Regions from separate parts of the Eionea flava genome, predicted to be linked through region 2. Evidence: predicted binding sites of a transcription regulator. Region 2 holds the regulator's gene; the other holds the start of a gene.
What was found. Region 2 encodes FNR, which switches genes on or off when oxygen is low (the NO sensors DNR and NnrR bind a similar motif). Its sites were predicted from a motif close to TTGATNNNNATCAA; they were not measured.

Region 1 (3,358 bases), 1.3 Mb from region 2:
TGACACTGCGTTTGAGTAAAGAGCCTCCTCATAATGTGTTAGAGTCCTCTGTGCCTAAAGCCATCCAAGAAAACGCCTCTACAGAAACCCCAGTAAGCAATGATCTTGAAAATGAAACGACTGAGCAGCCTTAGGACAATATATTAGGGTTCTGTCTTAGTCTGCCCTCTTATTACCCGCGATAACTTTTCTCACCATTCACTATTTTCTGTTACAATCCGCGCCCTGTTGGGCACATAAGCCCACCCTATATTTGGCGGCCAACATACTATCCCTATGCTGTAAGCCGTTCATTCATTTATTGTGTAGTCTTCAGGAGAGATTCATGTCTTCTATTAAAAAAGTAGTTTTGGCTTATTCAGGCGGATTAGATACTTCAGTTATCGTGCGTTGGTTGCAAGAGACTTATGAATGTGAAGTCGTGACGTTTACCGCAGACCTGGGACAAGGCGAAGAGGTTGAGCCCGCCAGAGCAAAAGCAGAAGCCTTAGGCGTGAAAGAAATTTATATTGATGATTTACGTGAAGAATTTGTGCGTGATTATGTTTTTCCTATGTTTCGCGCTAATGCGATTTATGAGGGCGAGTATTTATTAGGTACGTCTATTGCGCGTCCATTGATTGCTAAGCGTATGATTGAGATTGCCAACGAGACCGGAGCCGATGCCATTTCTCATGGGGCAACGGGTAAGGGTAACGATCAAGTGCGATTTGAGCTAGGTGCTTATGCGTTGAAGCCGGGCGTGGAAGTCATTGCCCCTTGGCGTGAATGGGATCTTACCTCGCGCGAGACGCTGATGGACTACTGTGCTAAACACGATATTCCTGTCGATTATTCTAGTAGTAAGAAAAAATCTCCCTATTCAATGGATGCAAATTTACTGCACATTTCTTACGAAGGTGGGATGTTAGAAGATCCATGGGCAGAAGCTGAAGAAGATATGTGGCGTTGGAGTGTATCGCCTGAAAATGCACCGGATGAAGCAGTTTATTTGGAATTACGTTATGAGCAAGGCGATATTGTTGCCATTGATGGTGAAGAGATGTCACCAGCAACGGTATTGGAAACACTGAATAAAATCGGTGGTGCTCATGGCGTTGGTCGACTCGATATTGTAGAAAATCGTTATGTGGGTATGAAGTCTCGCGGCTGTTATGAAACCCCAGGCGGTACTATTATGATGAAGGCTCACCGTGCCATAGAGTCTATTACGCTTGATCGTGAAGTCGCGCATTTAAAAGATGAATTGATGCCTAAATATGCTGAGCTAATCTATAACGGTTACTGGTGGAGCCCTGAGCGTGAGATGTACCAGGTGATGATCGATGAATCACAAAAAGTGGTCAATGGTGATGTGCGCGTTAAGTTGTATAAAGGGGCAGTCAGTGCCGTTGGTCGTCGTTCAGAAAATACCCTATTTGATGAAAGCATTGCAACCTTTGAAGATGATGCCGGTGCGTATGATCAAAAAGATGCGGCGGGCTTTATCAAATTAAATGCACTCAGACTGCGAATTGCTGCCAACAAAGGTAGAAAATTGTTGTAGAATTCCCGCGTTTCTCAATGTACCGCTTTTTTGGTCGGAAGCGGGACAAATTCAGGTTTTAAAACACTACCCTGAAGAGATAAAACAACGGTAGACGATAATCATCTCTACCCAGTGTGCCGGGAGCCTTCTCGGTAATGACTAGCACTACTTGTGTTAACTACTTTTTCTATTGTTATAGAAGCGTATGTTAATGCAAGTATTGCTGCAAAATATGGTGTCTGATCTATAATCAATGGGCGAATCGTGTTGGTTTGTCGAGTGGGTAACGATAATCACCTTTTTTGATCCTAATCAAAAAGGTGTTGTACACCTTATGACACTGTAACGTCCTCCAGCACTTCGCCTTTTGGGCGCAGCGTGTGCTGGCCGTTTACAGTTTTGATGTTTGCTTTCTAGCCACCTAGGCTAACTAATTAGGTTAATCACTTAGGAAAGTTTCTATGAGTAATCAGATCGCAGCGGCTAACGCGAGTTCCGTTTACAACTACCATATTGTTCGTCAGTTCTCGATTATGGCTATTGTATGGGGCATCGTTGGAATGGGAATCGGGGTGTTACTCGCTTCTCAGCTCGTTTGGCCCGGTTTAAACGATATATTTCAGCCATACACGCACTTCGGCCGTTTACGCCCTTTGCATACAAACGCTGTTATTTTTGCCTTTGGAGGTTGTGCGTTATTTGCAACGTCTTATTACGTGGTGCAGCGTACCTGTCAAACCAAGCTTTTTGGTGGGTGGTTAATTCCATTTACCTTTTGGGGTTGGCAAGCGGTTATTGTTTTAGCTGCCATTACTTTGCCAATGGGCTATACCTCAAGTAAAGAATACGCCGAACTAGAGTGGCCTATTGATATTCTGATTGCCTTGGTATGGGTGTCCTATGCCGTTGTGTTTTTCGGTACGATTATGAAGCGAAAAACTTCCCACATTTACGTGGCTAACTGGTTTTTTGGTGGGTTTATTTTAACGGTAGCGGTATTGCATATCGTGAATAGCGCAGCGATTCCTGTATCGCTGACCAAGTCATACTCTGCGTATGCCGGTGCAGCCGACGCTATGATCCAATGGTGGTATGGGCATAATGCGGTAGGTTTCTTCTTAACGGCAGGCTTTTTGGGGATGATGTATTACTTCGTACCTAAGCAAGCAGGTCGCCCGGTTTATTCTTATCAATTATCAATCGTTCATTTCTGGGCGCTTATCTCCCTTTATATCTGGGCAGGTTCGCACCATCTACATTATTCCGCTTTGCCCGATTGGGCACAAAGTCTCGGTATGGTCATGTCATTGATCTTGCTCGCGCCAAGCTGGGGCGGCATGATCAACGGTATTATGACCTTATCCGGCGCATGGCATAAATTGCGTACTGATCCGACTTTACGTTTTCTTGTAGTGTCGTTGTCGTTCTATGGTATGTCGACGTTTGAAGGCCCGATGATGGCGATTAAAACTGTGAATGCCTTGTCCCACAATACTGATTGGACTATTGGTCATGTGCATTCAGGTGCACTGGGCTGGGTAGCCATGATTTCTATTGGCTCGCTTTATCACCTCATTCCTATTTTGTTTGGAAAGAAAGCCATGTGGCGCGTTAATTTAATTAATGTACATTTTTGGCTGGCAACATCGGGTACGGTGCTATACATCGCCGCGATGTGGGTTAATGGTATTACGCAAGGCCTTATGTGGCGTGCATTCAACGCTGACGGTTCGCTAACGTATAGCTTTATTGAATCCGTACAGGCAAGCCAAGGTGGGTATATCGTAAGGGTGATTGGTGGTGCATTGTTCTTGTCAGGCATGTTAGTGA
Region 2 (3,358 bases):
CGCAGATGTACGACTGACGGAAGAGCAGAAGACGGTATGGTTAAATTCTGTATTGGTCATGGAGGTTAATGCCAATTTATCGGGTAAAGATAAAATGTGTATTTATACCATCACTGCAGAACCTGATGAGTTAGCGAGTGCACCTATCGCGGCTTTTTTTGGATTCTTAGATGTCCGTTTTCGTATTCACGATTACTGGGTAGGTCGCCTAAAAGCACGTCAATTGATTAATCAGATTATTGCTAGCGTCAAAGCTGGTGATGCACACCAACTGCCATTAGCGATTGAACCTTTAGATGTGACAGAAATAGAAACGAAGCTCAATGAAATGGCTGCGTTACGTAATGCAACAATGGATGATGTGGCAAAAGAAACACGCCAAAAGTTGTATCAGCGTTTAGCGGCAAGAAGTCAGCTAGTCATGAAGAGTGTTGGGCTTAATTATTTTGTGCGCAAAGTGGTTCTTCATTTAGTTTTGAAGAGTAAAATTAAACAGTTTCTTAAATTGTAAGTTAATAGCGAACAAAGCATAACGAGGTTTTTTATATGATGGTATTAGATAATCAGGTGTCAGTTTCTGGGCAGCTAATAATAGATGATTTGCCAGCATTAGCCGCTGAAGGCGTAGAAATTCTGGTTTGTAATAGGCCAGATAAGGAATCGCCAGATCAAACCGATTTTCATATTATTGAGGCAGAAGCTAAAAAACAGGGTTTGCAGGTCGAAAATATTCCGTTTGCAGGAGGGCAATTGCAACCTGAGCATGTCAGCGCATTTGTAGATTTAATGGATACCGGCAAGCGCATTCACGCCTACTGCCGTACAGGTAACCGTTGTACACAATTATGGAATGTTGCTAAGCAAGTCTAAGTACTGCCAAACATAATTTGTTTTATTGGTAGGAGCGCATCAACAATTGGCGAGTGGGTGTTAGCTCCGTTCAATCGATACCCTTCTTTACTAGTGTCTCTTCGTTTGATTTCAATCAAATCTTTAGGAGAGGTTTCTCGTTATTATTACATCATAAGAAACTCAATAAGCGATGTGGCTCTATTGGGTTTCACTTTTCTGTCAACACCGTGATAAACGACGAGGAGATAGTAATGTATATTGATGGCGTAATTATGATGAGTTTGTTGGTTATCGCATTAATTATTGGGATGATGGTTTATATTTATCGTTATGCGAAAAAGCATATATCGATGGATGAAAAAAGCGATGGTCAGCGCAAAGATAACATCAAGGGTGCAGATCATCCCTCCTTTAGCTGAATGGCCGGATTGATAGAATCGCCTTATTCGCTTGATTAATTATCGTTCGTAGAAAGATCAGCAATATGCTGTAACTCTTTCAATGAAGTGATCTCAAGTTCGCGCTTATTAATACTAATAATATTAGCTTTTTGGAGTTTGGTGAATACTCGACTCACCGTTTCAATGGTTAGTCCGAGATAATTACCCAGTTCCCCGCGTGACATGGGTAAAATCCACTGAAAGGGTGATTGATGTTGACGCTGAAAGCGCCCTGATAAGCTCAGTAAAAAGGCTGCGATACGTGCGTCGGCCTTTTTTTTATTCATAATCATCATGGCATGTTGATCGGTGACAATTTCCTTGCTCATAATAGTAAACATGTGACGCTGCAAATCGTGCACGGTAGTCGCTAGCTGCTCTATTTCGGTAAACGGAATTTTACACAGACTGCTAGTATCAAGAGCGACGGCTGAGCTGTGATAACGCTGGTCACTTATGCCTTCAATACCCACAATATCACCTGATAAATAAAACCCGGTTATTTTTTCTTCGCCCGACTCTGTTCCCATAACTGTTTTTACACAACCTGAGCGTACAACATATAGATGTTCAAAAGCGTCACCTGCGTGGTACAAATAAGATTTTTTTTGGAGTAGTGGTCGATGTTGGATAAGATCGTCGACTTGTACCATTTGTGCAGGCGTTAACCCTAGAGGCAGGCACACCGTCGATAATCGGCAATCACTACAGGAAATATTCGTATTGTGTGAGCATGTCATAAGGTGCGTAGTGATCTCTCTGTCTATTCTTCTATAATGAGACCTTTGCACGAAAGCCATTTCACTCTCATGCGGCGTTTACCCCACAAGGGGGTACCGAGGAAAAATGTACTCAGTCGGTCATTTATCATACATAAACTCCCTCTCTCCGTGCATTTTTGCCTCGCTTAAAAGCGCCTACTTTTGGTGCCTGAGAGCAAAATCATCTTCCGTGCAAAGATCTCATAATAAACTATTTTTTCGACTTGTGGTCACACTCCAAACATATTATGAGTTTCTGGCCTCCCTATGAATAAAAAGGTAATTTTTTACACCGCTATTGATACCCCCAGTTATGCCCATACATCGTAAAGCCTTCATCATTTTTTTAGCCTTGCTCGCTTTTGCGGGTAATTCTGTACTTTGCCGTCTTGCACTGGCAGATGGCGTGAGTGATCCAGTGAGCTTTACCATTTTACGTTTATTATCTGGCGCGATAACGTTGTGTTTTTTGTTTATACTGTCTCGTGGTCTACGAAATATCAAACAAGCCTTTAATTGCCGTATGGGGGGAAGTTGGTGGGCGGCGGTTTGTTTGCTGATCTATGCTTTGCTATTTTCTATCGCTTACACAGTACTCGATACCGGTATGGGCGCACTCATTTTATTTGGTGCTGTGCAGATAACGATGATTGGCTGCGATCTCATTAAAGGCCGAAAGCTCGCATTGATCGAGTGGATGGGTATATTAATGGCCGTGTTGGGTATTGTGTATTTATTATGGCCGGCTGCGAATATAAACTCAGCTCATGAGATTCATGTCCTGCCCTTTTGGCTGGGGGGCGCAATGATGTTAGTGTCGGGTATTGCATGGGGCTTGTATAGTGTAGCCGGCGCTTCGTCCGATCAAGCTATTGCGAATACCGCCGCTAATTTTCTGCGCACCTTGCCTTTACTCCTTCTTGTGCTGCCCTTATTTTTTCTTTATGCACCGGTAGTATCAAGCCAAGGTGTTATTTATGCCGTAGTATCTGGCGCGATTACCTCAGGGCTAGGCTATGCGATTTGGTATGCCGTATTACCTTTTCTAGCCTCGACTCAAGCGGCAATCGTCCAGTTGTTAGTGCCTATTGTTGCCGCAATCGGTGGCGTGTTATTTGTGCAAGAAAGCTTAACGATAGCGTTAGCTTTTTCATCGTTTTTGGTGCTTGGTGGTGTGCTACTGGTGATGGCACGACGCGTGCTTTAATAAATATTTTTTCAATAGTAAGCCTAATACAGGCTATTCCATAGGTGCATGGTTAGGTAGCTACGCCATGGTGCAGCTTTATCAGTATTTATCGGCGG

Region 1: ccoN (cytochrome-c oxidase, cbb3-type subunit I) is a predicted target of FNR. The motif match lies at 1,831-1,844, and genes of this name have one in related genera.

The regions. Positions count from the first base shown of each region.
Region 1 is NZ_AP036018.1:2,066,221-2,069,578, reverse strand. Features, by position in the region: gene ACZ5O6_RS09030 (flagellar protein MotY) at 1-134, shown strand, start outside; gene ACZ5O6_RS09025 (argininosuccinate synthase) at 326-1,546, shown strand; gene ccoN (cytochrome-c oxidase, cbb3-type subunit I) at 1,990-3,358, shown strand, end outside.
Region 2 is NZ_AP036018.1:756,075-759,432, forward strand. Features, by position in the region: gene ACZ5O6_RS03450 (patatin-like phospholipase family protein) at 1-511, shown strand, start outside; gene ACZ5O6_RS03455 (protein tyrosine phosphatase family protein) at 547-870, shown strand; gene ACZ5O6_RS03460 (DUF3149 domain-containing protein) at 1,104-1,271, shown strand; gene fnr (fumarate/nitrate reduction transcriptional regulator Fnr) at 1,307-2,032, opposite strand; gene ACZ5O6_RS03470 (DMT family transporter) at 2,367-3,260, shown strand; gene ACZ5O6_RS03475 (DNA-3-methyladenine glycosylase 2 family protein) at 3,284-3,358, opposite strand, start outside.